Regions from separate parts of the Clostridioides sp. LIBA-6622 genome, predicted to be linked through region 1. Evidence: riboswitches for the same ligand, from Rfam matches in the RefSeq annotation. Region 1 holds a riboswitch; each other region holds the start of a gene.

The links. A riboswitch is a leader RNA that binds a small molecule or an ion and turns the genes downstream of it on or off. The one in region 1 is predicted to bind lysine.
Region 2: another riboswitch for lysine. It lies ahead of ACTG47_RS17400 (aspartate-semialdehyde dehydrogenase); the one in region 1 lies ahead of ACTG47_RS10780 (aspartate kinase).
Region 3: another riboswitch for lysine. It lies ahead of ACTG47_RS08340 (Na+/H+ antiporter NhaC family protein); the one in region 1 lies ahead of ACTG47_RS10780 (aspartate kinase).
Region 4: another riboswitch for lysine. It lies ahead of ACTG47_RS16495 (YfcC family protein); the one in region 1 lies ahead of ACTG47_RS10780 (aspartate kinase).

The regions. Positions count from the first base shown of each region.
Region 1 covers NZ_CP196998.1:2,214,019-2,222,886, reverse strand. Annotated here, with positions in the region: gene ACTG47_RS10795 (hypothetical protein) at 1-241, shown strand, start outside; gene ACTG47_RS10790 (hypothetical protein) at 547-2,247, shown strand; gene ACTG47_RS10785 (hypothetical protein) at 2,419-3,036, shown strand; lysine riboswitch at 3,146-3,314, shown strand; gene ACTG47_RS10780 (aspartate kinase) at 3,396-4,589, shown strand; gene lysA (diaminopimelate decarboxylase) at 4,607-5,899, shown strand; gene ACTG47_RS10770 (hypothetical protein) at 6,104-6,757, shown strand; gene ACTG47_RS10765 (AI-2E family transporter) at 6,913-7,953, opposite strand; gene ACTG47_RS10760 (pseudouridine synthase) at 8,190-8,868, shown strand, end outside.
Region 2 covers NZ_CP196998.1:3,719,375-3,728,242, forward strand. Annotated here, with positions in the region: gene hslO (Hsp33 family molecular chaperone HslO) at 1-491, opposite strand, end outside; gene ACTG47_RS17375 (class I SAM-dependent methyltransferase) at 758-1,504, opposite strand; gene ACTG47_RS17380 (small, acid-soluble spore protein, alpha/beta type) at 1,491-1,736, opposite strand; gene ACTG47_RS17385 (N-acetyldiaminopimelate deacetylase) at 1,867-2,985, opposite strand; gene ACTG47_RS17390 (L-serine ammonia-lyase) at 3,191-4,384, opposite strand; gene dapA (4-hydroxy-tetrahydrodipicolinate synthase) at 4,707-5,588, shown strand; lysine riboswitch at 5,666-5,839, shown strand; gene ACTG47_RS17400 (aspartate-semialdehyde dehydrogenase) at 6,017-7,018, shown strand; gene dapA (4-hydroxy-tetrahydrodipicolinate synthase) at 7,135-8,022, shown strand; gene dapB (4-hydroxy-tetrahydrodipicolinate reductase) at 8,089-8,841, shown strand.
Region 3 covers NZ_CP196998.1:1,751,364-1,755,499, reverse strand. Annotated here, with positions in the region: gene ACTG47_RS08350 (VOC family protein) at 229-594, shown strand; tRNA gene ACTG47_RS08345 (tRNA-Leu) at 741-821, opposite strand; gene ACTG47_RS08340 (Na+/H+ antiporter NhaC family protein) at 931-2,661, opposite strand; lysine riboswitch at 2,800-2,976, opposite strand; gene lplA (lipoate--protein ligase) at 3,222-4,136, shown strand, end outside.
Region 4 covers NZ_CP196998.1:3,533,024-3,541,891, forward strand. Annotated here, with positions in the region: gene ACTG47_RS16470 (fructose-specific PTS transporter subunit EIIC) at 1-360, opposite strand, end outside; gene ACTG47_RS16475 (1-phosphofructokinase family hexose kinase) at 363-1,283, opposite strand; gene ACTG47_RS16480 (MurR/RpiR family transcriptional regulator) at 1,385-2,137, opposite strand; gene ACTG47_RS16485 (glycerate kinase) at 2,367-3,527, opposite strand; gene ACTG47_RS16490 (M20 family metallopeptidase) at 3,815-5,002, opposite strand; gene ACTG47_RS16495 (YfcC family protein) at 5,016-6,407, opposite strand; lysine riboswitch at 6,554-6,733, opposite strand; gene ACTG47_RS16500 (class I SAM-dependent methyltransferase) at 6,855-7,676, opposite strand; gene ACTG47_RS16505 (ABC transporter ATP-binding protein) at 7,770-8,534, opposite strand; gene ACTG47_RS16510 (ABC transporter ATP-binding protein) at 8,518-8,868, opposite strand, start outside.

The sequences.
Region 1 (8,868 bases):
AATGGCATTAATATATTTGCCAATGAATATTCATAGACAATCTGAATATAAATATGTATGTTCAAACTTTGTTGCTGATATGTTAGAAAAAAGTGAAATAGACATTTTAAATAAACAAGCATTTGAAGTAACACCAAATGATTTTTATAATTTATCTGGTTTAACTTTGGAATATGAAGGTTTATTATCAGAATATAATTCTAGACAACATTCTTATGTATCAAAAATCGCAAACATCTAAAATTTTATTTTAGAGTTTATCATATAAAAACTATTGCTAGATAATTAGGCTGAAGATAGTAGTTTAACTTCGAGAGGATTAAGAATTCGTAAATCTTAGTTAGAACACTTTCTTCAGCTTTTAAATTTCTGCGATTATTTGTATTTTTACAGTATTTTGGGTATATATAGATTATATAATTAAATAAAATAGCTATATAAATGTATAAAGATATCTTAACACATAAATAAATATGATAAATATTTATTTTTTGTAAATATATGGATATAATAGTAATAATAACATTTTGTAGAGAGGAGTATTAAATGAAACGATATCTTAAAACATATGGAATTGCAATAATAATTGTAGCAATTTATGCATTTATTAAATTACCTGTACTTAGATTAGATTTCACATCTTTATTTTCAGTAGGAATAATTTTCTTTGTTGTGGCAGGAATATTAGATATGATGTTAGATAGAAATGAAAGAACATCTAAGCTTGCTAAATATAATTTTTCAATAGCAATAGCTTTGCTTGTGTACATTGTAGTTGTACCTTTTATAGCTTCTACACCTGTGTTTCATGCAAAGGCATATAAAGAGTTATTAGGAAAAGTAACTGAGAGTAAATTTACTGATGACATTAGTCCTGTCAGTGTAAATGACATTCGTCTTGTAGATGAAGATATGGCGATGAAATTGGGTGACAAAAAGCTTGGAGAAGTTCCAGCTATAGGTAGTGTGTCAAAATTAGGAAAATTCCATATACAAAATGTGGATGGAGAGTTGTACTGGGTGGCACCTCTTGTTCATAGAGACATAATTAAGTGGGTAACGTCTTTAAGTGGTACAAGTGGTTATGTAAAAGTATCCGCAAGTAACCCTCAAGATGTTCAATTGGTTCAAGAAATAGATGGAAAACCAATAAAAATAGTATATCAGCCAGAAGCTTATTTGCATCAAGATTTACAGAGACATTTATACATACATGGTATTGTAAATGTTGGTATGACAGATTTTACTCTTGAAATAAATGATGAAGGGAAGCCTTATTGGGTTGTAAGTTTATATGAGCATAAAATTGGTTATGGAGGCGCAAATGCTACAGGAATAGCCACTGTTGATGCAGAAACTGGAAAAATAAATGTTTATAATGTTAAAAATACACCTAAATGGGTGGATAGAATTCAGCCACAAGAATTTATAACAGACCAAATTAAAGACTGGGGAGTTTATGTTAATGGATTTTTAAATTCTGTTATATCAGAAAAAGGAGTATTAGTACCAACAGAAGGAACATCACTAGTTTATGGAAATGATAATAGATCTTATTGGTATACAGGTATAACATCTTCAGGAGGAGATGAATCTACAATTGGATTTATGTTAGTTGACTCTAGAACAAAAGAAGCTAGATTATATAAACAACCAGGAGCAACTGAGACAGCTGCAATGAAATCAGCTGAAGGTAATGTTCAAGAGAAAAATTATGAAGCAACATTCCCTGTAATGTATAATATATTAGGTCAGCCAACATATGTATCATCATTAAAAGATAAGGCGGGTCTTGTAAAGAGAGTTGCATTTGTATCTGTTGAAGATTATAACGTGCTTGGTATAGGTGAAGATAAAAACGAGGCATTAAGAAACTATAAGGATTCATTAGAATCTAAAGGTAATGATTTAAAATTTGATAATGATTTAAAAGACGAAGTTGTAGAAGGTATAGTTACAAGAATAAGTCCAGATGTACGAGGTGGAAATACTAATTATTATGTAACTTTAGATTCAAATAAAGAGATAATATTTAAAGCTACTTCAAAAGTATCTAGTGAATTGCCATTGACTCAAGTTGGAGACAAAGTTAAAATATCATATTCAAAAGAATTATCTGGAGTAATTGAAATGTCAGAATTTGATAATCTAAATATTGCAAACTTTGAAGATAAAAAGGCAAAAGATGAAACAGGAACTGATGAAAATACAAACTCTCAAGGTTCTGAAAGTCAAGAGAATTTATAGTTTAATCTAAAAAAATCGAAAATAGTATTTAATATATTAATAGCTAGTTTTTATGAAATTTATTTTTATAAAAACTAGCTATTTTATTTTAATTCTTTGTAAATTTAATGTCATAAAATTAATATAATATTAGTACAACTTTGCAAATAATACTTCAAGGAGAATTGTACTATGACGAATATGGAAAAAGAGATATTGCTTTTAATTAGCAGGGTTAGATGTGTTACAGAAGCTCAATTTAGAAAGATTTATGGAGACCAAAAGAGATATAATAAAAAAAACTTTAAAAAAACTTTGAGAAAAATGTGTAGTGAGTATACATTAAAAAAATATCCTTGTGATGTGGATTATTATAATTATAAAGACCTCTCATATGTATACTATTTGAATGGTAGTAAACTTTTTAAGGGAGATGATTTAATAAAGGCTCTAGTAGGGTCAGAATTAGTTGTTAGAATCAATACTGCAGGTTGTGATGTAAAAAGATTCTACCGAAATGTTAGTGTGGATGATGTGAAATACGATTTATTTATTGAATATACAGACCAATTTGGTAATATAAAACAGATTTTAGTGGATGTTGATTTAGATAATGAAATAGATATTTCTAAATATGAAAATCTTTCTAGAAAGATAGATAAATCTACAATTCCATTTTTTAAAGTGCCAAACGTTTTGGTAGTTACACCAGATAATCTATCTGAATTAAATGACTTAGATAGATATGATAATGAATATAGCATAAATTTTATAGATTTAGGATTAAATAAACTATTTAATTGTATATAAGCTAATTTTAAAAAGAGAATTATAGATTTGCCACATTTTGTAAAATAATTGTTGCAATATTATATAGAATGTGATAAAACTATATTAATAAATTAATTAAAAATAATGAGCCTAGGGTAGAGGTAGCTATATTCAATAGTATTCAATAGAAGCTGGTAAGTGTTGATGATTGATGAAAGGGTCTATAGCCGAAGAAAATTTGTTGACAGGCAAATTTTCTGGACTTATGCAGAATATGTATAAGGCTGTCACTTTTAAAGTGGTGAGCTACAAGGTTACTTGGTCTATAAGATTTACACGTCCAAAGTATACCTTTGGGCGTTTTTATTTATAAAAATTTAACTTGAGGGGGAAAAAGCATGAGTATAATTGTTCAAAAATATGGTGGAAGTTCAGTAGCAGATACTGATAAAATAAAATCGATTGCAGAAAATATAATAGAACGAAGAAAAGAAAATCCACAAATGGTAATAGTTGTATCTGCCATGGGTAAATCTACTGATGAATATATAAAATTGGCTAAAGAATTGAGTAATGAACCTAGTAAAAGAGAATTGGATGCCTTGATGTCTACTGGAGAAATGATTTCAGCTTCTTTATTATCAATAGCATTAAATGCACTTGGATGTAAAGCTGTAAGTTATAATGCCTATCAATTAAATATAAAAACAAGTGGTCTTCATGGAAAGTCTCAAATTGATGATATAAATGTAAATAGAATTAAAAATAGTTTAGATAAAGGAAATGTTGTAATAGTAACTGGATTTCAAGGAATCAATGAAGATGGTGATGTAACTACTCTTGGAAGAGGAGGTTCAGATACGTCTGCTGTGGCCCTTGCAGTTAAATTAAATGGAAAATGTGAGATATATACAGATGTTGATGGAATCTATTTTACAGACCCAAGAAAATATTCAAAAGCTAGTAAACTTGATGAGATTGAATATGAAGAAATGCTTGAGTTAGCAAGCTTGGGAGCACAAGTAATGCATTCGAGAAGTATAGAACTTGCACAAAAATATGGTGTTGAAATTTATGTTGGACGTACATGTGGTACAGTAAAAGGAACATATATAAGAGGGGGAAAAGATATGAAATTAGAGGATAAAGTAATAACAGGATTAGCTACTAGTGATGATGATAGCTCTATAACAATCAAAGATTTTAAAGCAGAAAATATATCTAGTTTATTTGAAGATATAGCAACTATAGGTATAAGTGTAGATATGATAAGTCAAACTGCACCTATTTTAGATAAAATAAGTGTATCATTTACAGTTCCAAAAGAAGAGTTAGGAGAATGTAAGAAGATAGTATCTAAGTACACAGATGAAGAACATGTAGTGATTGATAATAATATCACTAAATTCTCTTTAGTAGGTCTTGGCATGAAAAATACTTCTGGAGTTGCTGCTAAAGTATTTAAAATATTCAATGAAAATGGTATAATGATAAAACTTATAACTACATCAGAAATTCGTATAACATGTGCTATAAACTCTGATGATAAGCAAGTAGCTATAGAAAAAATCGCAGAAGTATTTAATATATAAAATTTGGGGAGGATACTATGAAACTTCATGGAACTATGACTGTAAATGATAATGAATTATATATTGGAGGAGTGAGTTGTTTAGAGCTTAGTAAAAAATATCAAACTCCACTTTATGTATTTGATGAAGCTTTGGTAAGACAAAATTGTAGAGAATATGTAGAATATTTTAAAGCCAAAGATGGGAAAAACAAGGTTGCTTATGCAGGTAAAGCTTTTTTACCTCTTTACATGTGTAATCTTATAAATGAAGAACAAATGTGCCTAGATGTAGTTTCAGGAGGTGAATTATATACAGCTTATAAATCGAATTTTCCTATGGAAAAAGTTTTCTTCCATGGAAATAATAAGACTAAAGAAGAAATAAATATGGGATTAGATTTAGGTGTAGGTAAATTTGTAGTAGATAATTTTTATGAATTGGATTTGATTGAAAAGTTATGTGAAGAGAAAGGTAAAACTCAAGAAATATATTTTAGAATAACACCTGGTATAGAAGCTCATACACATGATTATATAAAAACTGGACAGATAGATTCTAAATTTGGATTTGCCTTAGTAAATGGAGATTTATTTAGAGCAATAGAAAAATTGAGTGAATATAAGAATATCAGGCTTGTTGGTCTTCATGCTCATATAGGGTCACAAATATTTGATGTAGAGCCATACATAGATACAGTGGACATAATGATGAATTTAGTAAAAGAAATAAAAGAAAAATTTAATATACAGTTAACAGAAATTGACTTAGGCGGAGGCGTAGGAGTTTATTATAGTAAAGAAGATAAGCCTAAAACTATAAAAGAATTCTGTGAGACTATAATCGCTAAAGCAGAAAGTTCATGTAAAGAGCTTGGGATAGAAGTGCCTATATTGGTAATAGAGCCAGGTAGATCAATAGTTGCAAATGCAGGAAGCACATTGTATACAGTAGGCTCAATAAAAGATATAAAAGATGTTAGAGTTTATGTAAGTGTAGATGGAGGTATGACAGATAATGTAAGACCTTCTCTGTATCAAGCTAGTTATGAGTGTAGTATTGTAAATAAAATTAACCATGAGACTATGAATCATGTAACAATAGCTGGAAAATGTTGTGAAAGTGGAGATATATTAATTGGAGATATAGATATAATGGACATTAAAAGTGGAGACATACTTATAACGACATCAACAGGTGCATATGGGTATTCAATGTCTTCGAATTATAATAAAATACCAAGAGCAGCAGTAGTATCAGTATTTGATGGAACTGATAAGATAATATGCAAGAGACAAAGTTATGAAGATTTATTAGCTTTAGAGATATAGAATAAAAATTAAATATTAAAGTTTATTATAAGTAGGTTTGCTAAGATGTATATGGCTCTAAATTAATTTTTAGTTTGTTATAGTTATCCATAGCATATCTACTTATTTTTTCTTTTACTAACAAATTTCTCGTAATAAATATAAAATATTTTAAAAACTTCCTAATTATGATAAAATTTAAAGTATATAACAAGGAGGGGTTTAATGAGAGGAAGAGTAATTTTATTAATATCGATATTATCTATATTTCTTGTAGGATGTTCATTTAATAATAAAGATGAAATAAATTTAACTGAGCAAGGAAAAACGTACTTAGAAAAACATGACTATAAAAAAGCTATGGAATCATTGTCCTCTGCATTAGAAGAAGATAATACTAATGAGAATGCAAGAGCTATGTACATGCAAGCTATGAGGATGTCAAATATGACTGAGTTTGAAGAAGCAAAAAATTATGAGGATGCAATTAAGGAACTTAAGCTTATAGAGAAAATAAAAAATGGTTCATCTGTTATTAAAGAAGAAGCAACTAAAAAGAAAGAAGAATTGACTAAATTAGAAAAAGAACAAAATGAAGCAGAAGAACAAAGAAAGAAAAAGGCAAAAGATACAGCAGGAGAAGATAGGTATAGAGTAGAATCAGATGCAAGGAAAACTTCTTATAGTAGAAATAATAAAACTAATAAATCTAGTTCTAAAAATAACAGTAAAAAATCAGATGATGATAAATCTGATAATAACAGTTCTTCTCAGAATCAAGAAAAACCAAATAATAATCCAACACCAACACCACCTTCGCCAGAGAGTAGTGGAGGAGCAGAGAGTGGTGGAAATTCTCAAAGTTCAAATAATGAATAAATGTAAAATGTGTATATATTTTAATAAATAAAATAGGCATTGTAAAAAATTAACCCTTAGCAAATTGTTTTTGCTAAGGGTTAATTTTTTATAAAAGAATTTAATAGAAAGTAGCTAATTTTGAACCTAGAAATTAAAACTATAATAAATATAAGCTATTGTAGTCGTTTATCTATATATTTATCAACATAAGTTTTTATAACAGCTGCTATTGGAACTGAAAGAAAAACACCTATAAAACCAAATAGAGATTGTCCTATTAAAATTGCAGAAATTACCCATATAGCTCCTATACCAACTTGATTGCCCATAACTTTTGGTTCTATAAAGTTTCCATCTAATTGTTGTAATATAAATATGAATATAACAACCCATATAGTTTTTTGTGGATTATATAAGATTGTCATGGCTATTGGAGGTATTGCACCAATAAAAGGACCAAAATACGGTATTATATTACCTAAGAATATTATTGAAGCTAAAAATAAAGCATTTTCTATTCGAATAACAAATTGAAATCCTAAGAATGCAATTATACCAATAATAAGAGAGTCTAATATTCTACCAATCAAATAATCGTAGAAAATGTCATGAGTGGTTCTAAAGAATTCTATAATATCATCTGCTTTATTTCTATTAGTAGAAGAGTATAGCAATTTTTTAAACCCTAATGCAATTTTTTCTTTGTCATATATAATATATATAGACAGTATAAATCCCATTGTCATATTAAATAACATAGAAGATATACTAAGTGTATAGACTAATAAGTTTTTAGGAATTTTACTAATAAAATCATTTGCCTCTTTTAGTAGATTATCTAAGCTATGTTGTATGTGAGGAATTAAAGTTTTTAAAAAATCTATGTTTGACATATTTTTTTCTATAAAATTGTTTATATAATCAGTGTACATAGGCATTTCATTTATTAACCTGTTTAATGTATTAGCAATTGATGGAATTAATAATCTAATGCCAAAAGCTAAAATAAGACCTATAAATATATAGGCTAAAAAAATGGCTAAAAGCCTATGTGTTTTAAATCTTATTTCAAAAAGCATTACTAAGGGATTTAAAAGCAAAGCAAGTAAAATAGCTAGAAAAAATGGGCCAAAAAACTTTAAGAATCCTTCAATGCTAGATATAAAATCTGATGGAGTATTAACAAATTTAAAAAATAAAATTCCAATAAACACAACTATTAAATAGTATTTTACATTTTCTTTTGAAATAATAATCACTTCCTTAAAATAGTGTTTAATCAGCTATTACATATTAATAGTATGTGAAAAGAAATTACAATTATTTAGGAAAATTAAATAATTTTTTAGCTTGTTTTTAATTGAGGTCTAGTATAGTATAATAATGTAGCAAAATTAACATTGATAAAAATATAAAATAACATATAATTTAAGATAAGGAAGGATTATGTATGAGAATTAATAAGTATATAGCTTCTTGTGGGATTGCATCTAGAAGAAAAGCAGAAGAAATTATTCTTGAAGGAAGAATAAAGGTAAATGGAAATATAGTAAAAGAGTTATCATTTAATATTGAAGAAGAAAAAGATATAGTGGAATTTGATAATAAAAAAGTAAAGCCAAGTGAAAAGCATATATATATAGTATTAAATAAGCCAGAAGGATATATAACTACAGTAAAAGACCAGTTTAATAGGCCAAGTGTAATAGATATACTTAAAGATGTAAAAGAAAGAGTGTATCCAATAGGAAGATTAGATTATGAAACAAGTGGATTATTAATACTTACTAATGATGGAGACTTAACATATAAACTTACTCATCCAAAACATGAGATTGGCAAAACATATGTAGCAAGTGTTAAAGGGCTTATAAGTAATGATGAAATAAGACAGTTTGAAAGAGGATTAAATATAGAAGATTACACAACAGCACCTGCTAAAATAAGAGTAACCAAAGAAAATAAAGAAAAGAATTATTCTGTGTGTGAAATAACTATACATGAGGGAAGAAATAGGCAAGTGAGAAAAATGTGTAAGGCTATAAATCATCCAGTTTTAAATTTAAGAAGAATTTCTGTAGGTAAAATAGTATTAAAAGATATAAAAGTTGGAGAATATAGATACTTAA
Region 2 (8,868 bases), 1.5 Mb from region 1:
AGTACACCTAAAGCTACTACTGATGGAGTTTGTTCTGATACTGCAAAATAATACGTAAAGTCTTCTGCAATTTCTCCACTTACTAATGGATAAGTACCATTATATGGCTCTCTAAGACCTAAGTCTTTAATAACCTTTACAACACCTTCTGTACCTACTGCTGCCGCTACATTTAACTTACCATTTGGATAGTCCTCAACCTCTACTTGTGGATTTCCTACATATCCTTTTACCATACCTTTAGAATTGGCTGTTGCAATAATAGTTCCAATTGGACCTCCACCCTTTATTATTACAGTCAATTTATCACTATCATTTTTCATCATTAGTCCCATTATAGATGTTGCAGTTAATGTTCTTCCAAGTGCGGCTGTTGCTACTTTTGTAGTTTCATGTAATCTTCTAGCTTCTTCTACTGTATTTCTAGTAGTTGCAACAAATGCTCTAACTTGACCATTTCCTGATGTCGCTCTTAGTACATAATCTCTCATTCATATTCCTCCATATTTCATTAATTTTCTAATTTTACTATTTTAATTTTAATATATAAATACTTACCTCTTTAAGTCTTAGGTAAGAGTTCTTCTATATTATAGTTACTCTCAATTTATAAAGCTTTATAATTATTAAAAAGTAACGGTTTATAAAACATCATCACTTTGTTTTAATATATAAACTTGTATTTATTATATTTTTATATGATGTTTATCTTCTGTACACATACAAAACACAATTTTTTACTTTTTACAAAGATATATTATTTTTTACATACAAAAAATATCCTTTGACTTTCTTCATTAGGCTCATCAAATGTAAAATCTCCATAAGATTTTATATATTTAAATCCAGATTCTTTAAGCATATCAACTATTTCATCTTCAGTGTACGCCCTTTGCTGATGTACTTCTTCAAATCTTTCAAACTTTCCACATTCATCTTTAATAAAAAATGTTAGCTCCATTTCAATTAAATTTTCTTCATCATCAAAGTAATTTTGCCACATATATGCTATATCTTCTCTATTTTCACCATACATATTATTTCCTAATATATTGGCTAATTTATAAAAAGAACTTATATCAAATATAAATATTCCATCTTTTTTTAATAATTCGTATGTCTTTGAAAATACATTTTCCAAATCATCATCATAGGTTATATAGTTGAATCCATCACAAGCACAAAGCACACAATCCAAATCAGATATTTCAAAATCAAGTTCTGATATATCTTGTTGGAGTAAGACCAACTCTACTCCTTCTTTTTCTGCTTTTTCTCTTGCTACACTAAGCATCTCATCAGATATATCTATACCAGCTATATCATAACTTTTTTTAGTTAATGGAATTGTAAGATTCCCTGTACCACATGCCAATTCCAATATATTTTTTACTTTTACACCTTCATCATTTATTATATCTTCTATATATTTAACCCAGCCTTCATAATCAACTTCATTCATAAGTTCATCGTATACAAACGCAAAATCGCTATATTGACTCATCCTTTTTATTCTGCCCCTCCACAATCTTTTTCAGCCTCTTTTTACGTGAAGTAAGCATACCTCCAATTCTTCCAGCTTCCTTGGCTGTAAGCCCTGCCCATCCACGTTCTCCAACTTTGTCCATAAGACCTAGTTCTGAGGCTATCTCATATTTCATTATATCATCATTTGTCAATATTTTAGTATTCTTGCTATTAGTTATCTTCTTTTCTCTTTGTATATTTTCTTTCAAAAAAATCACCCCTTCTTATTTGTATTTTTGTCAATTAAAAGAAATTTATACAAATATGTAAGGGGTATTTATCAATTCACATTTTTTTAAATTTAAGTATTTTAACTTTTTAATCTTTATAAGTTACTTTTTAATCTATAGCCTCTTTATATTTCAATAATTTTGCATAGACGTTCAGTGCATTTACACATATCTTTTCATCAAAATTAAAGTTTATATTATGAAGACCATTTACAAATCCTTTTTCCTCATTTTTTGAACCTAACATAAAAAATAAACCTGGTACTTCCTTTTGATAATAAGAAAAATCTTCTGATATCATAAGTGGCTCTAACTCCACAACAGTATCATCTCCAACAGCTGTTACAAATTCTTGATACAAGTCCTTGTCATTTTTAACAGCAATATAATCGTCTATGATATTTATATTAACCTTGCAGTTATAAGCCAGTTCAAACCCTCTAGCAAGTTCTCTAACTCTAAGCTTCATTTTCTCATACACTTCTGGACTGAAACATCTCATAGTACCTTCCATCTTTATGTTTTCAGCTATTATATTTCTTCTAGCTCCACCTTCAATTCTACCAATAGTCAATACTGCATTGTCTATTGGACTTATATTTCTCGATACTATCGTTTGAAGTGAACTTATAAAGTTTGAAGCTATTACTATCCCATCAATTCCATTTTGTGGCATAGCACCATGTCCACTTTTAGACACTATTTCTATATCAATATCTCCTATTTGAGCCATAAAGTATCCTTCTCTTGTACCAACATAACCTTCTGGCAACTCTGGATATATATGAAGCCCATATATTTCATCAACATTATATTTTCTAAGTACACCTTCATTTATTAAAGCTTTTGCTCCCCCTGGTCCTTCTTCTGCTGGTTGAAAGATGAATATTATATTATCATTTAGCTCTTCTTGATTGTCATTCATATACTCAATTAATCCAAGTAATATAGTAGCATGTCCATCATGACCACATAAATGTTTTACACCTTCCTCGCTATGAAGCCCATCTATATCAGCTCTAAAAGCTATATCTTTTTTAGGTCTTTTTCCTTCTATTATTCCTACTATACCTGTTTCTAAGTAAACTTCATACTTAATCCCCAATTTATCAAGATAATCCCTTATGTATTTTGAAGTCTTATATTCTTTTCTCCCAATCTCTGCAATTGGATTTAATGCCTTTCTATGCTTATAAAGTTGTTCTTGTAAATACGATGCATCTCTCATGTAATCTCCTCCAAATTCTAATTTATTAAAAAATATTTCTATATCTCTCATAATTAAAACATTATATAACAAACCACACTAATTAAAAATAAAAAGTTAAATTTAATATAAAAATATTTTACATTATTAAATAATTCACCATTAATAATAATTCCCCTGTTTCATAAATCAAAACAGGGGAATTATTACTTAAAAATTTTATTTTTTAACAAGAGAAGAAATGTTTAGCAAGTCCACCCTTAGCAGTTTCTTTATATTTATCCATCATATCGATACCAGTTTCTTTCATTGTTTCAACAACTTGGTCCAAGGAGACAGAGTGTGAGCCATCAGTTAATAATGCATAATTAGCCGCATCATAAGCTCTTTGAGCTGCCATAGCATTTCTTTCTATACATGGAATTTGGACATATCCATATACAGGGTCACAAGTCATTCCTAGATGATGCTCAAGTGCTATTTCTGCTGCATATTCAATATGGTCTATAGTACCACCTTTTAGGTATGCTACTGCCGCTGCTGCCATAGAACAAGCTGCACCAACTTCACCCTGACAACCTACCTCTGCACCAGATATTGAGGCATTAGTCTTTATTATATTACCTATTATCCCAGCTACAAGTAATGCTTCAATAATTTTTTGGTCATCATACTTATAGAAATCTTGCATTGCAAAGAATATTCCTGGTATTACACCAGCAGAACCACAAGTTGGAGCTGTAACTATTATATTACCAGAAGCATTTTGCTCTGAAGCTGCTAGTGCATATGCATATACAAGTGTTGAGAAGTTTTTATCTTTTTGATATGCATTATAAAATGTACTTGCTCTTCTTTTTAATAGTAATTTACCTGGTATTATTTCATCTGTACTTAGTCCATCATCAATAGATTTTCTCATAGCATCTTTTATAGTTTTTATATAATCTTTTATGTCTTCTGGTTCACATTCCAACACAAAATCTACTAAAGTCTTATTATTTTCCTTACACCATTTTACTATTTCATCCATAGTATCTAAGTGGTATATACTATTACTTTTATTATTTCTTTGACCTTCTTCTGCTATAGTTCCTCCTCCAACAGAATATACAGTCCATTCAGCTGTTACATTTCCATCCTTATCTAAAGCTTCAAACTTCATCCCATTTGGGTGAAAGTCTTTTATAATATCTTCTTCCCAAACAATTTCAACTTTTTTTGGTGATATAGTTTTTTCAATTATATAGTCAGTTAAATGCCCTTTACCCGTAGCTGCCAAACTACCATATAATATTGCTCTAAAACTTTCTGCATTTGGGTTTTCATTTTTAAATCTTTCTGCTGCTCTTTGTGGTCCCATAGTATGAGAACTTGAAGGCCCACTTCCTATTTTAAAAAGTTCCTTTAAAGTATCCATATTATTCCTCCTAAATTTACGGTATTATTGCTTATTATTAGATTTTACGCACATATTTATTATAACCTAAATATATTAATTATTAGTTATTAAATTCGCATAAAATTTATTTTTTATTTCCATTTTGGTATATTTTATTAAATTAATATGCATATTTTGAGAATAAAACATTTATTTCAAATTTTTGTAATATTAATATAATATAAATATCTTATTTAAACAGTTAAGATATTAACTATACCTATTAAAATTAATTAATTTGTACTATAATTATTATTGTACTTAAAAAATTAAATTTAGATAAAAAAGGAGATTTGATTATATGTTATTTAAAGGTTCTGCTGTTGCTTTAGTTACCCCATTTACAGAGGATAATAATGTCAACTTCGAAAAATTAGGTGAATTAATCGAATACCACATTGAGAATGACACAGATGCACTAGTTGTTTGTGGAACAACAGGTGAGGCAACTACTATGAGTGAATCTGAAATTTTTGCTGTAATAAAATATACAGTTGAAAAAGTTAACAAAAGAATACCTGTCATTGCAGGTACTGGTTCAAACAATACTATGTTGTCTGTTCATATGAGTCAAGAAGCTGAAAAATTAGGAGTGGATGGTCTTTTAATAATAACTCCTTACTATAATAAGACTAATGAAAAAGGTCTTAAACTTCACTTTGAAACAATAGCAAATAGTGTTAAGTTACCAATTATTTTATACAATGTACCTGGAAGAACTAAAGTAAACATAAAGCCAACTGTTGTGGCTGAACTTGCTAAAATAGATAATATAGTTGCTGTAAAGGAAGCAAGTGGAGATTTGGCTCAAGTTGCGGAAATAGCTAAATTAGTACCTAAAGACTTTGCTATATACTCCGGTAATGATGATACCATACTACCATTATTATCATTAGGTGGAAGTGGTGTTATCTCTGTACTTGCTAACATCTGTCCTAAGGAAACACATGACTTAGTAACTAAATTCTTTAAAGGTGATATTGAAGGCTCAAAAAAATTACAACTTGATATGGATGCTTTAATTGCTGCCTTATTTATAGAAGTAAATCCAGTACCAGTTAAAACTGCCATGAATATTTTAGGTTTTAATGTTGGAGATTTAAGACTTCCTCTAGCTGAAATGGAGGAAACTAATCTTAATGTATTAAAACAAGAATTGACAAATTCTGGATTTAAATTTTAGCAATATTTATATAAATAAGTTGATTTTTTCTTAAATATGTATTATTATTAGAATAATCAAATTTTAATATCCTATTAACCTAGGGTAGAGGTAGCTGTAACTAAGAGTATCCAATAGTAGCTGGCAGGCGTTAATGATTGGAAAAAGGATTTACAGCCGAAGAAAATATTTCTTGCAATTATATTTTCTGGGATTACACATAATATGTGTAATACTGTCACTTATATTATAAGTGATGAGCTACAGGGTTTACTTTGAGTGATAAATTAGACGTACAAAGTATACCTTTGTACGTTTTTTGTATATAATTAAAGTTGTTAATATAATATTAAAGTTTTTAGATATAAAAAAATATTAACATATCTTACTTGTATAACTAAAATCAAATAAAACAATGTTTTAATAATTTAAAATTGGGGTGAATTTATATGAAAAAAGTAAACGTGGCGATAGTTGGTGCTACTGGAATGGTAGGTAGAACATTTTTAAAAGTATTAGAAGAAAGAAATTTTCCAATAGAAAATCTATTTTTATTCTCTTCTTCTAAATCAGCTGGTTCTAAAGTAACATTTTGTGGTAAAGAATATATAGTAGAAGAATTAAAGGAAACTTCATTTACTGATAGAGGTATACAAATAGCATTATTCTCTGCTGGAGGAAGTATTAGTGAGAAGTATGCTCCAATAGCAGCATCAAATGGAATCTTAGTAGTAGATAATTCTAGTCACTGGAGAATGGACCCAGATGTTCCTTTAGTAGTTCCTGAAGTAAATCCTGAAGCAATAAAAGAACATAAGGGCATAATAGCTAATCCTAACTGCTCTACTATACAAGCTATGGTTCCTCTTAAGCCACTTGATGATAAGTACAAAATTAAGAGAGTTGTATACTCTACTTACCAAGCTGTATCTGGTTCTGGTGTTAAAGGTGTTGAAGATTTAGAGAAAGGAATGAACGGTAATCCTACTGGATTCTACCCTCATCAAATATCTTACAATTGTCTTCCTCATATAGATTCATTTACTGAAAATGGATATACTAAGGAAGAAATGAAAATGGTAAATGAAACTATGAAAATACTTGGTAACTACGACTTAAAAATAACTGCAACTACTGTAAGAGTTCCAGTAAGAAATGGTCATAGTGAATCTATAAATGTTGAATTTAATAATCCATTTGAATTAGAAGATTTAGTGAAAACACTTGAAGAAGCTCCAGGTGTTGTAGTAGTTGATAATCCTGCTAAAAATGAATATCCAACTGCTGTAGAATTTGACAATAGAGATGAAGTATTTGTCGGAAGAATAAGAAGAGACTTCAGTGTTGACAATGGTGTAAATCTTTGGGTTGTAGCTGACAATATCAGAAAAGGTGCTGCAACTAATGCAATTCAAATAGCTGAAATGGCTTTATCATACGATTTAGTATAATATACAAACTTGTATAAATATATAATTTTGTAAAATATTAATAATAACACAAAAATAAGCATTAGAAGTAACTGTAATATAAAACACAAAAATAAAAAAGAGGGGATTGATTTTATATGATATTTAAAGGTTCTGCTGTTGCTCTAGTTACACCATTTACAAAGGATAACAAAGTTGATTTTGACAAATTAGGTGAATTGGTTGAGTACCAGATAGCTAATGGTACTGATGCTATAGTATCTTGTGGTACTACTGGTGAAGCTAATACTATGACTGATGAAGAACAACTTGCTACTATTAAGTATGTTGTAGAAAAAGTTAATAAAAGAGTTCCTGTTATAGCTGGAAGTGGTTCTAATGATACTATGCACTCAGTTAATCTAAGCCAGGAAGCTGAAAAATTAGGAGTAGATGCTCTATTAATCATAACTCCTTATTACAATAAAGCTAATAAAGCTGGGCTTAAACGTCACTTTGAAACAATAGCTAACAGTGTCAAACTTCCAATTATACTTTACAATGTCCCTGGAAGAACTTGTGTAAATATAAGTCCTAGCCTTATAGTTGAACTTGCTAAAATAGATAATATAGTCGCTGTAAAAGAAGCTAGTGGAGACCTAGGACAGGTTGCAGAAATAGCTAGTTTAGTTCCAGATGACTTTGCTATCTACTCTGGTAACGATGATACTATACTTCCTTTATTATCTTTAGGAGGTCAAGGAGTTATATCAGTACTTGCTAATGTTTGCCCTCAAGAAACTCACGATTTAGTAGCCAAATTCTTTGAAGGTGATATAGAAGGCTCTAGAAAATTACAACTTGGTATGGATGCTCTAATAGCAGCGTTATTTATAGAAGTAAATCCTATACCAGTTAAGACTGCAATGAATTTACTAGGATTCAATGTTGGAGATTTAAGATTACCTCTAGCAGAAATGGACCCAGCAAATTTAGAAGTATTAAAGAAAGAATTAGTTAACTTTGGACTAAAAGTTAATGCATAGTAAAAATTGATGCATGGTAAAAAATAAGTTTGGTCAAAAGTTAGCCCTTAATCATAGGAGGAAATTATGTTAAAAGTTATAGCAACTGGTTATGATGGAAAAATGGGTAAGATTTTAGCCGATACTATAAGAGAAGATAGTGAATTAGAATTGGTATGTGTTGCAGCTAGAGGTATGGATAGTTGTGAAGGCGACCTTAAAATCTATGAAGATATGAGCACTATAGTTGAAAATGTTGATGTAGTTATAGACTTTTCTCATCACTCTAATTTAGATAATATCTTATCTTATGTTTTAAAGACTAAGACACCTTTAGTAATTGCTACTACTGGATATAATGATGAAGAAATGAACAAAATACATGAAGCGGCTAAGGTTATTCCTGTATTCCAATCATATAATATGTCTCTTGGTGTAAATGTATTAGTAAAATTGGTTAAAGATGCAGCTAAATTATTAGAAGGATTTGATATAGAAATAATAGAAAAACATCACAACAGAAAAGTAGATGCCCCAAGTGGTACAGCTGTTATGATTGCTAACGCTATAAAAGAAGTTTTACCAAACGTTGAAAATAATTATGGTAGATATGGTCGTAGTGCAAAAAGACAACCAAATGAAGTTGGTATTCATGCTATAAGAGGTGGAAATATTGTTGGTGAACATGATGCTCTATTTGCAGGAGATAATGAAGTACTTACAATAAGTCATCAAGCCCAATCTCGTGGTATCTTTGCAAGTGGTTCTATAGCTGCTGCTAAATATTTAGTTAAACAAAAACCAGGATTTTATAATATGGATAGCATGTTAGGACAATAATAATATAATGAGAATACACAGTTTAAC
Region 3 (4,136 bases), 470 kb from region 1:
TACAATAGAATCGTTTGCAACTTTATCTTTGTGAAAAATAAGATTTTTTCTCATTAACAAATTTATATTTATACACACTTTTAAACAGCAAAAAAGCATTAAATATGCTTTCAGGTTATCGACATGGGACTGTCAATATCCTTTTTCAACTAGTTATGTTATAATACAAATAACATTTATTCAGATAATGTGAATGATAGTGTAATATAAAATACAGGAGGAATTTTAATGCTGGCAACGCATATATATTTTAACGGAAATTGTAAGGAGGCGATAGAGTTATATAAGAACACTCTATATGCTGATGTTAAAACACTCATTGAAGATTCCAATTCAAATCTTGTTGTTCATGCAGAACTGACAATTCATGATGAATTGCTCATACTAAATGATTTTGGCAATAGTGATGGAGTTTCAAGGTCTGGAGGATATCAGTTATGCCTCCAATTTGATAACGAAGATGAGCTAAAAAGAGCTTATTCAAACATGGAGTTTGAAAGTATTACAATTAACCCAATACAATCCACAGATTACAGTCCATGCACTGTAAGATTTGAAGATAGATTTGGTGTAAGGTGGGCATTTTGGGTATAGACAATTGTATATTACATGTATCTTCTAATTTGAAAACACTCAATGTGCTTTTATATTTGATTTATTTATCAAAAAATAAAAACGGGATAGCCCACTCCGAAAGCCAGCAACCCCAGTTTTTTTCAGCACAACTAAGTACTGTATAATGCGGATGAAGGGAGTCGAACCCCCACGCCAATGGCGCTAGATCCTAAGTCTAGTGCGTCTGCCAATTCCGCCACATCCGCTTATCACTCTTTTATTTTACTATATTTCGCTATTATTTTCAATAACTTTTTAATATTATCTAAAAACTAACAAAACAATGATAATAAAAGGTGAAATTTATTTATATCCTTATTCTGCAAGTTCTATCTCTGCTTCATCAACTCTCTTACCAATTATTTGAATACCAACAAACACAGCCACTATAGCCAATGGTAACACTATATATATTGGCAGTCCAAAGCCAGCTGGTATATATCCAAATACAATAGTGATTACTGCTGTAAATATAGCATATGGCATTTGAGTATTAACATGGTCTATATGATTACAGCCAGCTCCCATTGAAGAAAGTATTGTTGTATCTGAAATTGGAGAACAATGGTCTCCAAATATTGCACCTGTTAAAACTGCACTTGTACTTACTATTACATAAGACATATCAGGATTTAGTGAGTATGCTAGTGGTATTGCAAGTGGCATAAGTATACCCATTGTTCCATAAGCTGTTCCAGTAGCAAAAGATATTATTGCTCCTAAACCAAATATTAAACTTGGCAATAAGAATGGAGGTAATGAACCTGATAATAAGTGTATTAAAAACTTAGCTGTACCTAATTCTTTTATTACTGAACTTAATGACCATGCAAGTATTAATATTACACCAGTGATTACTAAGCTTTTCATTCCATCTATCCAAACATCAATTGCTTCTGACACTGTAAAAATCTTTTTAACTATAGCCATTATAATAGCAACTAAACTTGCAACAAGTGCAGATTGGAATAATGCTCTAGATGCATCAGATGCACTAAAAGCTTCTTTTATTGCCTCAAAAGAATATGGTGAATTTGTAAATAATTGTATTAAAGCTTTATCTTCACCACCCATTATAGATGTATATCCACTGTAATAGAATGATGCTAGAGCAACTACTATTAATGTCCCTATTGGAATTATAGCATTCCACACACTCAATTTTACTCCATTTTTTGGAGCTAAATCATCTAATTCTTCTACACCTTCATCAAGGTCTGTACCAACTTTTCTGCTTCTAGATTTTATCTCTGCTTTTCTCATTGGTCCAAATTCTTTTAATAATAATGCTGATATTACAATAAATGCTAATATTAATATATTATAAAATCTAAATGGTATTGTATTTAAAAATATACCAAACGCATCAACATCCACACTTATACTTTCAAAAGCATCATGTATTAAACCAACTTCAAGACCTATCCATGTAGATATTATAGCTAATCCAGCAACTGGTGCTGCTGTAGCATCTATTATAAAGGACAATTTTTCTCTTGATATTTTCATTTTATCTGCAACAGGTCTCATCATAGGCCCTACTATTAACGAATTGGCATAATCATCAAAGAATACTAAAAGACCCAAAAACCATGTTATAATTTGTGTACCTTTTGCTGATTTTGCTCTTTTGGCAAGTGCTTCAGCTATAGCCTTAGCTCCTCCCATTTTTGCAACAAGATTTATCACTCCTCCAATTGCTAGAACTTGTAGTATTATACCTGCATTCCACGGGTCTGATAACGATACCAAAGCTCTATCAACTAAATCTAAAAATGCTTGTATAAATGTAGCAAACACATTTATCCCACTAGCTTTAATTATAAAGCTACCAGAAAGAATCCCTATAAGTAAAGAAATTATTACGTTTTTAGTTATAAATGCAAGTATTATAGCAACTAATGGTGGTATTAAAGTTAAGATTCCAAATTTTTCTGCATTCGCTAGTGCAATAGTGTCTATATCTTCCTCCGCAAAAACCATTACTGTTGACATTATAAACATAATTGTCGTCAGAAAAATAATATTAATTTTTTTGTTTTTCATATAAATCTCCCTCTCTTTTTTTGTTTTGTGAATTATACAGGGTATTTGATAAAATAAAAAAAGCCTTAAGTGCTAAACACTCAAGGCTTGAAAATTACAATACATCAATGATATTAAAAATAAATATAATATAATTCCTTAAATGATAGCTCACCACAAATAAACCTGTGACAGTTGTACACATTTTCTATGTACCCCCAGCAATATAATCTTAAAGCATTGATTATAAAACTTCGGCAATATCTCCTTTCCTAATAAATCTCTGTGCTTAACTCATTATTAGTACTGATAGATTATTGCGCCTCTACCCTTCTATTCACTTTTATTAAGTATATTTTGAGTATATATTATTTATTTAAACTTTGCAAGGCAGTTTTTAAAATTCCTTTTTATTTTTTATATAAAATACCATATTTTTCTGATTATATTTAATATACATTTCTACTAATATATGATTATCTTCTAATTTAAAGGACTTTTTATATTATTGTCGAATTATAAAATTAATTGTACTAAGAATAACAAAAAAATTTTATCAATTATATGGAGGAATTACTTTAATGTTACTAATTTACAATGAAAAGACAAACCCTTACTTCAATTTAGCAATGGAAGAATATCTTCTAAAAAATTTTGACGAAGACTTATTTATTTTATGGAGGAATGAACCTTCTATAATTGTTGGAAAAAACCAAAATACACTTTCTGAAATAAATTTAGAATATATAAAAGAAAATTCTATACCTGTTGTTAGAAGACAATCTGGTGGTGGAGCTGTATTTCATGATTTAGGAAATATAAATTTTACATTTATAGCCTGCAATAATAATAGCTTTAGTGATTTCAGAAGATTCACTCAACCAATAATAGATTTACTTAAAACATTAGATGTAAATGCTGAATTTTCTGGAAGAAATGACCTTCTTATAGATGGCAAGAAGTTTTCTGGAAATGCTCAATACAACTACAAAAATAAGGTAATGCATCATGGTACACTGCTATTTTCATCTGAAATAAATGACCTTTCAAAAGCTCTAAAAGTAAAACCTATAAAATTTGAAGGAAAGGGCATAAAATCTGTAAAATCTCGTGTAACTAATATAAGTGAACATCTACAATCTAAAATGGATATTCTAGAATTTAAGAGTGCAATAATGAATTATCTTTCTAAGACTAATACTGATAATACTAACTATTATTTAAGTGAATATGACATCGAGCAAATAGAGAGACTTACTAAGTTAAAATATGAAACATGGGACTGGAACTTTGGTAATTCACCAAAATATACTCTTTCAAATGAATTAAAATATACTGGTGGAAATGTTGAATTTAATCTAAATGTTGATAAAGGTATAATAACTAGTATAAAATTTTTTGGGGATTTTTTTGGAAAATGTGACGTTTCATTTGTGGAAAATGAGCTTGTTGGCACGAAACATGAAGAAAATGCTTTAAGAAATATTTTAAATTCA
Region 4 (8,868 bases), 1.3 Mb from region 1:
ACCTTCTTCTTTAAGTTTGCTACTTGATGTACTTCCTTTTCTAATAGGTACTTTCTCATCAATGCACCTTTGTATAAGCTCACTAGCTTTGTGTATGCCTTCTTTGACAGGTACTTCTATTACTGGCTTTCCATTGAATCTATCCATATCAACGTTTTTATCACAAGCCACTATTATTGCATCTGCCATTTCGATATCTTTTGCTGTTAGTTTATTTTCTACTCCTATAGCTCCATTCGTTTCAACTTTTATATCACAACCTAATTCTTTGGCAGCTTTTTTTAGCGCTTCTTCTGCCATAAAAGTATGAGCTATCCCAGTTGGGCAACCTGTTACACCTAAAATCATCCTCTTACCCATTTCTATACCACCTTTCTAACTTTTATATTTTTTATATAATCTTCTACATTCTCCAAATTACCTATACCATTACTTTCAGCTACACTTGCTCCTGTTGCTGATGACCTTTTTAATGCATTTTCAATATCTTCTTGATTTTCCAACCATATACTCAAAAAAGCAGCCAATGCAGAGTCTCCTGCACAAGCAGAGCTAACAACTGTAACAGGTTGAGTACTAGCATAATAAATTGATTTTCCATTATAAAAATAAGAACCTTTTTCCCCTAAGGTTAATAAGATATTTTGAGCACCTTTCAAGTGTAGTAACTTAAGTACATCTTTAATATCTTCTTCATCTCTTACAATAATTCCAAATATATCTTTGATTTCTTCATCATTTGGTTTTATCAAATATGGATTATATTGTAGTAATTCCTTTAACTTTGGTGAACTTATATCCAGTATTATTTTTATATTTTTATTTTTACAAATCTTAAATATATCTTCATAGTAATTATCATCAATTCCAGGTGGCAGACTACCACTTATTGATAGATGACTTATATCTTCTAAAGACTCTATCTTCTCCAACATATCTAGTTTTTGTTTTTCATTTACATATGAGCCAGAATTAACAAACTTAAACTCATCACTTCCATCATTTAAAAATATATTTATACGAGTAGTATCTTCTACCCAAGTGGGTAATACATCAAACCCTCTCTTTTCACTTTCTTCAACTATATATCTTCCTGAGAATCCTCCAAAAAAACCTAATATCTTAGATTCTATACCATAATAACCTAGTACAAATGATACATTTAGACCTTTTCCATTAGGAGAATATATTGCATTTGATGTACGATTTACTAATTTACTCTTTATACCATTAGTAGATATATTCATGTCTATTGCAGGATTCGTAGTTAATGTATATATCATTGTCTTCCCCCTTGTTTCTGTTATGTATGTTTTCATTATAATAAAAAAGTCTATGAAAATCTTTTCACAAATAGAAAATTGATTTTCATAGACTTTTAAATTTAATTCTCAGAATTATTATACCTAACCATATAGTCTATAATTATCCTAGATATAATATACAAGGGTAACCTAGATGATACTTCATATTCAGAAATAGATATATGCTCATGCTTATATCCCACAATATATAAATCTGAATGCTTTATAAGTTTTGCATTTTCACTACAACAACATGTTATAACTTTAGCGCCTCCTAAATTGGCATTTTGTGCTGACTCTACAAGTTCTACAGTGTTTCCATTCAATGAAAAAATAATTATAAGCTCATCTTTTTTTATTGATTTAGATTTTATTTTCATTATGTTAGGGTCATTTATAAAGACCACATTGAAATCGAGCAGTTGCAACTTAAGACTAAACTCTTTTGCTACATATTCAGTAAGTCCTCTTGCTAAAATATATATCTTACTAGACTCGTTTATAGCTTTTATTATATTAATTAATGTAGTTAAAGATATTTGTTCTATAACCCTCTGTGCTTCAATAAAAGATTTATTTATTATGTCTCCCATATTTTGTATGTCATCATTTTCATCTTTTACTGTTAGTCTATACCTAAGTTCATTAAATCCATTTAAACCACATTTTCTAATTGCCCTTGAAACAGTTGCTGGAGATGAATATGTCTCATGAGCAATCTCTACTATAGATAATTCTGGCAATATTGACTCATTTTCATTTATAAATTTAATTATTTCAAGTTCTGTCTTAGTTAGATTTTCAGAATTACTTTTGTTTAGCTCAATTATCATATTTTTCTCTCCTTATATCTAAATTTATCAAATATTATATAAATAATCTATTACCTCTTAATTACTTATTTTTATACACAATTAAGATTTAGTCAATGTCTATTTATAATATCATGATTTTGTACTTCAATTCATTATATTATTATAATATTCTGTAATAAAAATAAATAGGCTATCACATTGAAAACACCTAAATTAATGTGTAACAGCTTTCTTTTTTCATCTAATTTTAATATGACTTATTTCTTGACTGTTGTACACTAGTTATAAGATTAAATATTTGTATTGTTGTCGCAGTCATATTATTACTTGCAATTTTTTTATCCATAGCCTCTTCTATTGTCATAGCTCTATTTACTATAGAAAAATAAGCATCTATTCCCTCTTCATTACACTTAATTGCATCTTCAGTTGTTGCCCCAGCTAAACCTATTACTTTTACTCCATATTTTTTAGCTAATTTTGCAACTCCTATTGGTGCCTTACCCATTGCAGTTTGATTGTCTAATCTACCTTCTCCTGTTATTACAAAGTCTACATCTTGCAATTCATCCTCTAATTTAATTTCTTCTAATATTATTTTTATACCTGATTCTAGCTTTGAATTTAAGAATGCTAAAAAGGCAAATCCTAAGCCTCCTGCTGCTCCTACACCTTCTACATTAGCTATTTCTTTACCTAAGTCATCTTTGACTATATTAGAAAAATTTCTAAGCCCACTATCTAACTCTTCAATTATTTCTGGTGTTGCACCTTTTTGAGGTCCATATATGTATGTGGCTCCATTTTTTCCAAACAATGGATTGTTTACATCGCAGGCTATTTTAAAGTTACATTCATCTAATTCTTTTAGTCTATTATCTATTTTTATATGTCTTATTTTTTTTAGAACTTTTCCACCTAAACCTACTAATTTGTTATTCTCATCATAAAACTCAAATCCTAATGCTTGAAGCATACCCACTCCTGCATCATTGGTAGCACTACCACCTAAACCTACTATAAAATTTCTATAACCCTTCTTTATTGCTTCCTTTATTATTTCTCCGACACCATAAGTTGTAGTGTACAAAGGATTTCTAAATTCTGTTGGCACTAATGTCAATCCTGATGCTTGAGCAATTTCTATTATTACAGTATTTGTGTCCTTTAATAATCCATATGTCGCATTTACTTTCTTAACTATTGGTCCAATAACTGATATAGTTACTTTTTCACCATTCATACCTTGAACTAAAGCATCTACAGTACCCTCACCACCATCAGCAAGTGGCAGTATCTTTACTTCTGCATCTTTTTCGACTTTTAATATTCCTCTTTTGATTGCGTTTGCTGCTTCAATTGAAGATAAACTCCCCTTAAATGAATCTATAGAGATTAATATTTTCATATTTATCTACTCCTTATTTTAATATACAATTTTATAAGACTAATTTTCCTTTTATTTTATACTCTATATTTCTTTGTATATAAATTATCCTATTTTTTCATTACAAAAAAGGTCAGATATATATGAAATAGATTTTATTCTTATAGAATTATTTACCTAATTATTATCATACATCTTTCTCTTTATATACCTAGAATTATTATAACATCCCTTAAATTCTATAATATTAATAAAAGAGGTATTACCAATTTTCAAGTAATACCTCTTTGTTTTATGTTTAATTTAAATTAATTTAAGTGATTTTTCTTAATCTCATCAAGTAGTCCATCTTCTAAATAAATTTCTAATGCACAACCCACCATTGCCTTTACCGCTTTATGAAGTTTATCATAAGCTTCCGTAGAATTTGCATAATTTAGAAACTCTTTTTCATGTACATATACCATTGGATTTATATCTAAAGCTATTTCTGTATACATAGTAGGACAAACTTGACTTACATTACCTATATCTGTAGAACCTACTGGTCCCTCTTTTCCCTCTAATATATCTGTTATGCCTGCTTCAATTAAATTATTTTTTGTTATATTTTGAAGTACTTTATTATTTATTATATTATCAAAAGAATTTTCAAAATATCTATAAGATAGCTTAGCTCCTGTCATTAATTCTGCACCTTTTGCACAGTTTATAACCTTTTTAGTTACTTCATCTAAATAACTTCTTTCAGCAGCTCTTACGAAAAACTTACAAGCTGCTTTTTCTGGAACTATATTCGGTGCTTCCCCTCCATTTGAAACTATGCCATGTATTCTAACATCTGATTTTACATGTTGTCTTAGAGCATTTATTCCAGCAAAAGTAAGTTGTACTGCGTCCAAAGCATTAACTCCCATATGAGGATGACTAGCTGCATGTGCTGATACACCTTCAAAACTAAATTCTAATGAATCTATTGCTAAAGCCTTACAATTTATATTATTAAAAGCTTCTATATGCATCTGATAGCTTACATCAATATCGTCAAAAGCTCCTGCTTTAACTAAGTCACATTTTCCTCCTGTTGTTTCTTCAGCTGGTGTTCCTATTAGTACAATTTTTCCTTTAAAACTTTCTTTTAACTTGCTTAATACTATACAAGCCCCTAGTGTAGATGCCGCAATCCAGTTATGACCACAAGCATGACCTGGTTCTTTATCTTCTCCATATCCAGGAAGTGCATCATACTCAGCTAAAAATGCTATAGTAGGACCATCACTATCCCCTAGTTCTGCTCTAAAAGCAGTATCTATATTGCAGTATGGATAAGTTGTATCAAATCCATACTCTTTCATTTTCTCTACTAAATATTTTGATGATATATATTCTTCTTCCCCTAGTTCTGGGTTGTTGAATATAAAATCACATACTTCTTCAATTTGTTTTCCAAGTTCATTCTCTATATCATAAGCTCTTTTCTTTATACTCTCTATCATAACTTACCTCCTATTAAAATCCTAGATATAATCCTACTGTCAAAAATACCATTACAAGAATTGTTAATACTACCATTAGAGGAACTACGAATCTAACCCACTTTGACCAAGGAATATTAGCTACTGCTAGTGCTCCCATTAAAACACCTGATGTAGGAGTTATTAAGTTAGTTACACCTATACCAAATTGATACGCTGTAACTATCATTTGTCTAGATACATCTACTAAATCTCCAAGTGGTGCAAGTACAGGTATCGTAAGTGATGCAAGCCCTGATGCTGATGGTATTAAAAATGCTATTAATCCTTCTATTAAGAAAGTTAAATTTATAAATATAGTTTTTGGTAATCCATTTAATAAATTTGCTGCAGAATTTAAAATTGTATCTATTATAAATCCATTTTCTGCTATTATTACGATTCCACGTGCAAATGCTATACACAACCCTGCTGTCATTAAATCTCCTGCTCCACTTATAAATGAATTAACTATTTCATCTTGTTTAAGCCCTGATGCTATTCCAGATATTATACCTATGGCTGTAAATATCATTGCAATTTCAGCTATATACCATTCTAATCTTAAAACTCCAAATATCATAATTCCCATACCTATTACAAAAATTGCTATTACAATGGCTTCTCTTTTTGTAAATTCTTTTATAGTTGTATCACTATTAGTTATTGATTCTTGATTCAGTGATATATCATGTACTAAAGACTTTTTAGGGTCTTTTTTCACTCTATTAGCATACATCATAACAAATGCTATAGATATAGCCATATATATTATAAACATAACAACTCTAAACTCTATTCCAGAACCTGGTGCTATTTGTGACAATGCCTGTGCTATTCCTACAGAGAAAGGATTAGTAGTAGCCGCTCCAAATCCAGCTGTTGCCCCTATAAATACTGTTGCCACCGCGGTTAACGAATCATATCCCATGCTGGTCATAAGTGGAATAAATATCATATAAAAAGGTAATGTTTCTTCACTCATTCCAAAAGTTGTACCACCAAGACCAAATAAAATCATTGATATAGGTATTATTAAAAATTGAAACTTCTTCATTCTATTTACAGTATGTGCTATAATTGCTTCTATTGCACCTGTTTTGTTAACTATTCCAAAAGCTCCTCCAACTATCAAAACAAATCCAACGACTTCAGCTGCATCTATAAATCCATTTATAGGAGCTGAAAATACATCAGTAACACCTTGTGGATTTGATGGTGCTTTTTCATAAGTTCCAGCAACAACAACTGACCTTCCGTCTATATCTACCCTTTCAAAATTTCCACTTGGTACTATCCAAGTAAGAACTGCCATTACTACTATTAATAAGAATATTATAGTAAGTGTCTGCGGCATAGTAAACCTCTTCTTTTTTAAACTGCTCATTTGTATTCTCCCCACTTTTAAATTAAAATATTTTATTATTGCATCCCTTTTCTATCCTATTTTGTATAGATGTAAAAAAGCTCAACATGGATACATGTTGAGCTAAATGTGCTAAATACAACATACCTACATCTTCCCTTTATCTTATTTAAGATAGCTCTCCATCAAAATTCGGGATGATTTTGATGACAGTACTGTACCTATTAAATACAGTCCCAGCACTAGCTTTGGACACTAGCACTTCGGCAATTACTCCTTTTATATTGATTCATTGGCTTCCGGCCTCTTCAATATTAATCTTAGTAAATGCAACCTCTACCTCAATCTTTTTATTAGACGAGGTAATGCTTATTAAATTTTATTTATTGTAAATAATTGTAGCATAATATGTCGAGATTGTAAATATTTTCAATATAATAATACTTACATTTAATGACATTAACAAGTTTAATTAATACTATTCCAATATATAATCACAACCTTAGTTTTATGTTTGAAAATATATTTATTTTCTCTTCTTTCTATTACATTGTTTATATATTTATCCACCACTTCAACAAAATTAATATTTTTATTTAATTCAGCCTTAATTTTAAGATATATGTCTTCTATACTATCGAATTCAATTTCATTTTCTACGTCAATAAACTTTATATCTGCACATATATTCAAAGAATGTAATATATTTGGAATATATATATAATCTGGACAAGTTCTATCCTTCTCTCCTAAAGCAATATATAAGTCATTAAATAATGGCTTTTGAATAGTTCTTACTATAATTACTTTTTCTTTAGCTAACTTATTCATTTTATTCAATGCATCTTTAATATTCCAAATTCTATAAAGAGAATTTACAGATAAAATGTAGTCACTACACTCAAAATTGACATCTTCCCATTTACCTTGCATTGTTTTTATATTGGTTATATTATATCCTCTAATCTTTTCTTCAAGCATATCAAGCATATCTCTTGAAAAATCATTAGCAATTACAACTTTACATTTCTTAGAAAGTGGTATAGTGAATTTTCCTGTCCCTGCACCTATTTCTATAAGATTTTTTCCTTTCTCTATTAATTTATCAATAAAATCAAATACTTCTTTTGAATAATCATAAAGAGTTGGCTTATCATCATATTTATGAGATAATTTTTTAAAAAATAATCTTTCTACCTCATCATCAAAAGCTCTTTCCTTTGAATATCCTTCTTTACTTTCAATATATTCATGCCATTTTTTTTCGAAATCTATATCTTTGTAATACATGATTAATCACCCTTTCTAAAATGTTAAGATTAAGTTTTATCAACATAATAATTGATTAATTAAATACTTAGCTAAATGACTGGTGATTATATTCTAAAAGTTAATAAAATTCTCGATAAGCTCTTTAGTATAAGCATGCTTTGCACCTTTATATAATTCTTTTGAACCTATAATTTCAACTATTTTACCATTTAACATAACTGCAATTTCATCACTAAATTCCTTAACTAAGTCTATATCATGAGATATAAATAAATAGGTTATATTAAACTGTCTTTGAGCTTTCTTCAAGACTTGTACAACTTGAGCCTGCACAGATACATCTAACATTGATGTAGGCTCATCCAATATTATAAATTTAGGCTTTAATAAAAGTACTCTAGCTAAAGCAACTCTTTGTATTTGTCCTCCACTTACTTGATATGGGTATCTAGTTAAGATTTCTTCACTAAGTCCAACAAAACTTAAATATTCCCTTATAAGTTCTGTTGATTTATTCTTCTCATAGATTTTATGAATTTTTAATGGCTCTATAAGGCTATCATATATAGTTTTCTTAGGACTTAGAGCCGAATCTGGATGTTGAAATATTACTTGCATCTCTTTTCTTAAATTCCTCATCTTAGAAAAATTATAATTACTTATATCTCTACCATTAAAATAAATTTTGCCTCCATCAGATTTAATAAGTCTTAAAATAAGCCTTGATAAAGTTGATTTTCCACACCCACTTTCTCCCACAAGACCCAAAGTCTTTCCTTCTTCTATTTCAAATGATACGTCATCTACTGCCTTGACTATTTTCTTGTTAATTATTCCACTCCTAAACTCTTTGTAAAGATTACAAATTTTTATCATAAATAAAACACCTCACCTTTGAACCATTAACATCAAATAATACTGGCTCATAATCAGAACATGATTTTTTTGCAACTTTACATCTTGGAAAAAACCTACATCCTTTTGGTAAGTCTGTTAGACTTGGTGCTATTCCATCAATAGGCATTAATTTTTTACTTGGTTGTGAATCAATTAAACCTCTTGTATAAGGATGTAATGGATTGTTAAATATACTATCTTTGGAACCTTTTTCTATGATTTTACCTGCATACATAACCATAACTTCATCACAGAGTTTTTTAGCTAACATTAAATCATGTGTTATGAGTACCATGCTAACACCCATATTACT